2 regions of the Pseudalkalibacillus sp. JSM 102089 genome follow, and region 1 is predicted to be linked to the other one. Evidence: predicted binding sites of a transcription regulator. Region 1 holds the regulator's gene; the other holds the start of a gene.

Evidence for each region. The regulator NrdR, encoded in region 1, represses ribonucleotide reductase genes. The targets are predictions, from matches to a motif close to AACACNATATATNGTGTT.
Region 2: the regulator NrdR is predicted to act here: its motif matches at 1,746-1,763, upstream of ABVF21_RS12320 (vitamin B12-dependent ribonucleotide reductase).

What each region holds. Positions count from the first base shown of each region.
Region 1 covers NZ_JBEWYW010000005.1:253,105-257,323, reverse strand. The annotation lists gene dnaI (primosomal protein DnaI) at 1-730, opposite strand, end outside; gene ABVF21_RS13750 (replication initiation and membrane attachment family protein) at 746-2,092, opposite strand; gene nrdR (transcriptional regulator NrdR) at 2,166-2,624, opposite strand; gene ABVF21_RS13740 (cytosolic protein) at 2,698-3,087, opposite strand; gene speD (adenosylmethionine decarboxylase) at 3,240-3,629, opposite strand; gene ABVF21_RS13730 (glyceraldehyde-3-phosphate dehydrogenase) at 4,117-4,219, opposite strand, start outside.
Region 2 covers NZ_JBEWYW010000004.1:318,319-322,537, reverse strand. The annotation lists gene ABVF21_RS12320 (vitamin B12-dependent ribonucleotide reductase) at 1-1,632, opposite strand, end outside; gene ABVF21_RS12315 (lipoate--protein ligase family protein) at 2,037-2,867, opposite strand; gene ABVF21_RS12310 (rhodanese-like domain-containing protein) at 3,167-3,538, shown strand; gene gcvPB (aminomethyl-transferring glycine dehydrogenase subunit GcvPB) at 3,704-4,219, opposite strand, start outside.

The DNA of each region.
Region 1 (4,219 bases):
TGTCATCTCGTACCCAACTTGAGATATTTTCCGCTCCAATATCATCAAGTATCAAGAGCGGTGTTTCTTTTAAATAATCAAGCTTTTCATCAATAGATTGATCTTGAATGGCGCTTTTCATTTGACGGAAGAAATCCGGAGTATAAATAAACTGAGAACGAACCCCTTTTTCTTTCGCCAGCTGGTTTGCAATAGCCCCGAGAATAAACGTTTTCCCTACCCCAAAACCTCCATGAATATAAAGCCCTTTAGTGGTTTCACCAGGAACGAAATCTTCTACATATTGAATCGCTGTCCCAATCGCTTCAATTCTAACAGGATCTTCATCATCCAAATCCGCGAAGGTAGCCTGAAGAATTTCTTTCGGAATATAGTAGCTTTGAATCATCTGATTACGCTTTTTATTCTTATCATCTTCAATTCTTGTTGGACAACGATTGTAGCGAATATCAATCACCGAACGATTAATAAATAGCTCAGGCTCGTACCCCTCCATCATATTAATGCAGTTCGAGAGACCAGGGCATCCTTCACATCGCTTTGCTTGTGTTGTATATTCATATAGTCTTGCAAGACTTCTATCAATTATTTTGTCATCGACCTCGTCATGCTCTTCAATAAATGCACGAATATCTTCATCGGCCATAATAGCCTTCTTCATCTCTTGGTACTGTTGCTGGAATTTCTTATTGCCTGGCATCTTGTTAAATGATTCCTGGATTGATTCCATTCTTGTTCACCCCGCTTATTTCTTATATTTACTTAGCATCTTTTTAAGCTGATCCTGTTTCTCAGATCGCTCCTCATGAGACATATCCGGTTCTTTTTGATCTGAAATCCATTCCGGGACTTTGTCCTTTCTAGCGGCAGGTTTCCCACGATTGGAAGAGCCTGTCTTTTTCTTGGCCGGTTGTTGAAGCTCTTTAATGGCAAGGTTCATCGCTTCTCTTACTGTCTTTACCCTCGCCCTTGCCCAGTGACTCGCAAACTTTTCTACATAATTCTTCGATAGCTTCTTATCCTGAGTTTCTAGAATGAAATCAAGTAAAACATTCATAACACCAGGAGTCAGCTTTTGTTCATCCATTATTCGCTCCACAAGCTTCATATCTGCTTCAGAAGGTTTTCCCCCTTCAGCTGCCCGCTGAAGAATATCATATGGCGTCATCTGTTCATATCTCTGCGCCGCTTTCTCTTCTTCTGTCTCGGGTTCTTTCTTATGAAACTCTTGTAAAGAAACAGGCTGACTTCTATATTGGAGAGCAGGCACTTTGCCACGATTTTCAAGCGCGAACCAACTGCTTACTTCCTTTCGCAATAGATCATCAGAAAGTTCGTCATGGTGAATTGCGGCTTGTTCTACAATCCGGCCCATTTCATATGGTTCAATTTTATACACAAAAGCAAGTCGCTCAATCGTTTTCTTAACAGACTCTGTAAACATTTTCTCAGTGACAATCATATCAGAAATGTGCTGCTTCATCATATCGAAGTCGAATTGTGAAGAAGTAAAAACAAGGCCTTTATTTTCATCACGCTTCTCTATCGTTACTTCTTCTTCTACTTCGCTCATACCAGTCATTTCAGACGGGTGAAGAGAATCGTATACTTCATTAAATGATGCAGTCACGTCACTATACTCAGCTAGATCTGCCTTTTCCACTGTGAAATGCTTTTTTAGATCATTGTATCGATTACGTCCTAATCGATTGAATAAATAAATATTCAGTACGCCATCATTGAAGAAGCGTTCCGGTGTGAGAGGAGCTTGCAATTCATAAGTAAAATGTCTAGGATCTCCACTGTCTTTTACATATGTTTTCAACAGGCCAATTCCTTCTAATTTACGTCTCTCTTCAAGTACTCTCTTCAAATCCCATCTCATCATAAGTAGCAAATTATGATGAGTCATTGTTGTAACAAAATGATTCTGCTGCTCATGAGCACTCCAGAGAGTCATATAAAGACTGTAGGCCGGAGCCCCGATTAAAGGTTGATATAACAATGTTAGTACTCTTCGATCATACTCGTGCAAAATTCCGGATGCTTCAATCTGAAGCGTATCAACAGGAAGAAGTTCTTTCCAATGCATATGCTTCACCTTTGTATTCCTCATAATTTTTGAAACCGTACAAAAAAAGAGCTTACGCGAAGCTCCCCCTTTGTTATTCTGCTCTGTTAATTAATTCTTTTAATTCGCGGATAAAGACATTAATATCTTTAAACTGACGATAGACAGAAGCAAATCGAACATAAGCAACTTCATCAACTTTTGCCAGCTGATCCATAACAAGCTCTCCCACAGCATCACTACTGATCTCGGAAGCTCCCTGATTACGAAGATCACGTTCGATTTCATTAACAATTGTTTCTAGAGTTTCAAGTGGAACAGGCCTTTTTTCACAGGCTTTAATTAAACCTCTAAGAATTTTATCCCTGCTAAACTCTTCCCTAGTTCCTTCTTTTTTCACTACTATAAGCGGTATTTCTTCAACTGTTTCAAATGTCGTAAATCGATACGTACACGATTCACACTCACGGCGCCTACGAATCGAACGGCCCTCGTGAACCGGCCGAGAATCAAGCACCCTTGTACCATTGTGATTGCAGTTGGGACAACGCATAAGATCATCTCCACTAAACGAACAAGATTTCTACTACTATTTTAGCATAAAATGTGTCAAGACACACCTACCCTTAAAACTGTTCAGAAATCCCTGTTCCGATTAACGTAAGTTTCTTTCTCAAATCATTATAAATGGTTTCAATCACTTTCTTACTGTAACCAAAATCAACCGGAAGAGGCGTCTCTGTTGAAACAGAGAAATCGACTGCAGTTCTATAAGCACGAACCGTGACAACTGTTACAACAATAAGAGCCTTTTTAGGACCTTTCACTTGAAAAACAAATTCTCCACGCTCCGGAGAATTCGTAACGATTTCACCTTTATAGTGCTGTTGAAGGACGGCTTTTGCTTCTGTAAAAGCCTGTTCCTTTGTCGCTTTAAAATAATGGGTTTTAAGTGCATCATTCGGATGTCTCTCCCCAGTTTCAGAACGGTTGCTAAAAAATTCTTTTATTCCCACCCCAGGTCCTCCTCTATTTTTTTTAAGAATAGCAATAAATGACTGATAAATCAATCACATTGAAAGTAATAGGACCGTGAGGAAAAGCGAGATGCCGTATTAGTGAATATAAAAAAAGAGTGCACTGAGCACCCTTTTCAATCATTGTATTATTATGAAGTAAACGCTGACTGTTCTTCTCTAACTTTAGGTTTCACAGGACCCATGCCTCGAGGAAGTTCAATGTTTTCTCGTGAATCTGCACCTAGAGCATCAGCAATATAGTTAGCCGCAACGTTGGGATCAAGATCACCACAAGTATATACATCAATACTTGCATAACCATGTTCAGGAAAACTGTGAATCGTTAAGTGTGATTCAGAAATAATAACAACACCACTAACACCTTGTGGAGCGAATTTATGAAATGCAACTTCACGAACCTCAGCACCAGACTTCAGAGCAGCTTCAACAAACGTTTCTTCAATAAATTTCATGTTGTTTAATTTTTCAATGTCACAGCCCCATAGTTCAGCAATGACGTGACGACCCATTGTATCCATAGCAAAATTCCCCCTTTAAATTTACTCATGCATTGATTAGCATGCGGTATCGAAAATCCACCACGGGGGAAAGTTAGTCCGATGAGGTCCTAACCCTTTAAGTAGTTTTCAATGCCAAATTGCTATAAAAGAAGTTCACGAAAAATAGTATAAGGCTTTTAAAATAGATTTGCAAGAATAAATTAGAGAACCTTTTTGTTAATTCGTCTTTATAGAGCATTAAAGCTCCTCAAACTCTCATATGACTAATTTTATCCTATTAGCTGTAGTATGAATCAATCATTCAAATATATTTGGTTTATCGTTAACTGCTCCGTTAACTAAGATGTGCATTTCGCTTTTTTACACACCGACTAGATTAACAAGCCTTGTTGATTTTTGTAGTATTTACGCGCTGTGTTCCCCCATTGATTCGAACAAAATCGAGATATCAATAACACAAGCATTTAAAAAAGAAGCGGTGAGATACCGCTTCTTCTCCTTCTTTCTATACGATTGCTTTCAATCTCTCGGGTATTCTTTCTCCCACATATTTCGCCATGTCAACAACTCGGCATGAGTAACCCCATTCGTTATCGTACCAGGCAAGA
Region 2 (4,219 bases), on a different contig from region 1:
AAGAGCTTGCTTCTCATTCTCCTCTAAGAAGTAAGGTGTCGCATCAATAACGTTATCTTGCATGCGTACGCCAACTTCAACCGTTTCTCTCAGCTTATCGAAATCAACAGTCTTTGTCTCTTTATTAGCCATCTCAGCAAGGTTCACTGCTGCTAGGTTACATACAGAGTAAGGTGCTAATGGTTGCTCACCACATGGGTTAGTAGCGACAACTTTTTGACCGTAAGAAGTTGCGTTTGTTTTTTCATTTGCATTATCAATAAAGAAGATACCTGGCTCTGCAGAGTAAGTAGCACAAATATTAATTAAATCCCACAGCTCTTTTGCCTGAACCTTACGATAAGTTCTTACTGGAAAGCCTTGCTTCTCCCAGTCACGTACATCCCCTGATTCATGCCAGTTCTCATTATAAAGTGCCATTTGTTCTTTCGTATAGTTCTCTACATCCGGGAATCGAAGTTCATATTCAGAATCATTTTCAACCGCGTCCATAAAGTCTTTCGTTAAACAAATCGAGATGTTTGCACCAGTCAAGAAGTCAGGATTGTGGACAGAATACGTTCCACCCGTTGCAAGCTTATCCTGCGCATCCTGCATCACTTTTTCTTCAAAGCCACCTGTTCCGGGAATACTACGGTAGTTTAAGATACTTTGGTACATAGATCTTTCCGACTCTGAGAGCGGTGTGAATTTCAACTTATCTTCTGCAAGTTTCTTAATTTGTTCATCCTTTGTATTCTCCATAAGGAAACGAAGAATGCGTGGATTCTGCATTTTTGAAATGATAAATTCAATAATATCAGGATGCCAGTCAGCGAGCATAATCATTTGGGCCCCACGTCTTGAGCCACCTTGCTCCACTAGATGCGTCAGCTTCGCAATATCATCCAGCCATGAAACCGAACCTGATGATTTACCATTCACACCCCTAGCAAGCGTGTTTCTAGGACGAAGTGTAGATCCGTTCGTTCCTACTCCACCACCTCGACTCATAATCTCCATTACTTGTTTACGGTGTTCAGAAATACCTTCTCTTGAATCCTGTGGAAACGGCATAACGTAACAGTTAAAGTACGTCACTTCCGTATCAGCTCCAGCTCCGTAAAGCACACGCCCTGCAGGAACAAAGTTCATAGATGAAAGTTCTTTATAGAAACGATCTTCCCAATATGTCTTTTCCCCATCTGTTTTCTCTACATCAGCAAGGCCACGTGCATTACGACGAGCAATTTGCTCATAATATACTTCCAAGGGCTTTTCTATGACATCCAACGAACGGACAATAATACCTGATTCTCTTTCTTCTTCTGTGTCTAAGACGCCAACGTAATCCTCATGAACAGCTACAGTTGCTTTCTTAGATTGAAGGTCGAATTCTTCAATATACCCAAGACCTCTTGCTGGAAATTTTGGATCTTCTTTAATCGTTAAGACAACAAAATCACCTTTTTGTAATGTCTTTTTCTCTGTATCTTTAAATGCATAGCGGTCAAGCATCACAAGACGACTAACACCTTTGTGAGTTAGATGCATATCCTCTGTAATCGGATGAACCTGCGCAAACATTTCAATATCCTTATTCAACTGCTCAATGTTAATAGATCTTCTTTTTTCATTGGTTTGTATTGTCATATAAACCCCTCCGTTTCGACATTTATACACTTAAGAGCATCTCTAGATGTATGTAGCTATGATAAATCGTCTTGATTAATAGTAGCACATGTACACGAACCAGACAATCATTTTTAACCATATATAGTGTTCAGAATTCTTCAATCAATACTACATATAGTAAAAGAGCGAATACTTTAGCGATTTGTCAACTTTCAAATCCAGTGAAAATGAAAGGTTTTCCTCGATAAATAAAGATTAGATTAGAAGAATAGAGAAAAAAGAGGAATTTTGTCTATTGCACATTTTTCCACACTCTGCCTTTTTAACACTGGAGACAAAAGTTAATCAGTTAACAGACCCTGATTAAGATTAGAACATTTGTTCTTGTTAAGTCAATAGGAAAAAGCACCCAACGAAGGTGCTTATTTGCTAAAGTTCCATTCCTTGCTAGCGTATTTCTCCTCTGCTAGTTGAACAACAAAGGACTCTTGTTCATTCGTTAGTTGATATGGAACCAATTCAATATCAAGTCCCTGTTGAAAACCATCATAAAAAGCTTTAACCGCTTCAGATATCGATACAGGAGTTTCACGGAGTGAATTAATAGCTACAGCCTTTTTTCTAAAACCTCGCTGCATCCGCTCACGTATCCGTTCATTTTTAAATTTGAAACAATCAAACAATTGGTCCTCATCAATGTCAAGCAGAATCGATCCATGCTGGAGAATGACACCTTTTTGACGAGTTTGAGCGCTCCCAGCGACTTTTCGCCCTTCTACAACAAGTTCATAATAGGATGGAGAGTCAAAACACACACCCGATCTTGGTGCACGTAGCTCTTCTTTCTCTGCATCCGTTTCAGGAACAGCGAAATAAGCATTCAATCCAAGTTTTCTGAAACCAATCAATAACCCTTCTGAAATAACCCGGTACGCTTCTGTTACGGTTGAGGGCATGTCTGGATAATCTTCAGAGACAATAACGCTATAAGTCACTTCCTGATCATGAAGGACAGCTCTTCCACCAGTAGGGCGTCTCACAAACCCTAGACCATTTTTTTCTACAGCATCCATATTAATATCACGTTCGATACGCTGGAAATAACCAATTGAAAGTGTTGGGGGATTCCACCCGTAAAATCGAATAACAGGGGGGATAGTCCCATCACTATGCCATTTCAATAATGCTTCATCAAGTGCCATGTTATAAGCTGGAGAACGTTCTCCCGAATCAATAAATGCCCATTGCTTCATTTTCGGAACTCCTTTATCACTGTCAGTTTTCTAACACCTTCCCTATTCTAGCAGAGGAGAAAATGGATGACCAATGAACACTCTCAATTATTTTAGCTATGTCTTGAACATTATTTGTTTTTCGATCTTTCGAGTATAGGCGAATCTCCTCTATCCCAACTAATTTAGAACAAATTTGATTTAATTACTGAACACTACCTATTCTTTTTATAGTTATTCCTTTTTTTCTTTTGCGGAAAGCCGAAAAGACGTGTAAACTTAAAGTTGTCGATTTTACTTGAAAGGGTGTAACAAAGTTTATGGAATGGATTATCGCAATACTCGTCGCGATCATTGTGTATGTTGTCATAACTCGATACATGCAAAAGAGGAATTTGAAAACGTTAACGGAGGAAGAATTCCGTGCCGGCTATCGTAAAGCCCAACTGATTGATGTTCGTGAACCAAACGAATTTGATAATGGCCATATTCTAGGGGCAAGGAACATCCCTGTTAGTCAGCTAAAAATGCGAATTAAAGAAATCCGCAAAGATCAGCCAGTTTATATGTACGACTACAACGGAATTATTGTAGCTCGTGCTGCAAGCATTCTTAGAAAACATGGCATTAAAGATCTTTATCAATTAAAAGGCGGCTTCAAAAAATGGGGCGGCAAAGTAAAGAAAAAATAAAAAGCAGCTGCCTTTGCAGCTGCTTTTTTTGATTGCTATTCAGCAACTCAAAATGGCTTTGTTGATTTTGCATCATTGATTTATCCATGTTAAACGTATCTCTCATTTGAATGAGCCATAATCGAGTAGTGAACAATATAAGTTAACAGGGCCTATCAATAAGCATTAGGCTTTTTGATAACGTAAAACAGGCTTTCTGGCAGCCGTGGTTTCATCAAGGCGACCAATAACTGTTGTATGTGGGGCTTCCTGAACAATTTCCGGATTTTCCTCTGCTTCTTTTGCAATTTGAAGCAGTACATCACAGAACTCATCAAGTGTTTCTTTTGATTCTGTCTCCGTAGGTTCAATCATCATACATTCCTCAACGTTAATTGGGAAATAGATCGTTGGCGGGTGGTAACCAAAGTCTAGCAGTCGCTTTGCCATATCAAGCGTTCTGACACCAAGTTTCTTTTGTTTTTTTCCTGAAATCACGAATTCATGCTTGCAGTGCTGTTCATAAGGTAACACAAAGGCATCTTGTAAGCGTCTCATCATATAGTTAGCATTTAATACCGCATTTTCCGATACTTGCTTTAAGCCTTCTGGCCCCATAGTACGAATATACGTATATGCTCGAACATTGATACCGAAATTACCATAGTAAGGCTTTACACGACCAATGGACTGAGGACGGTC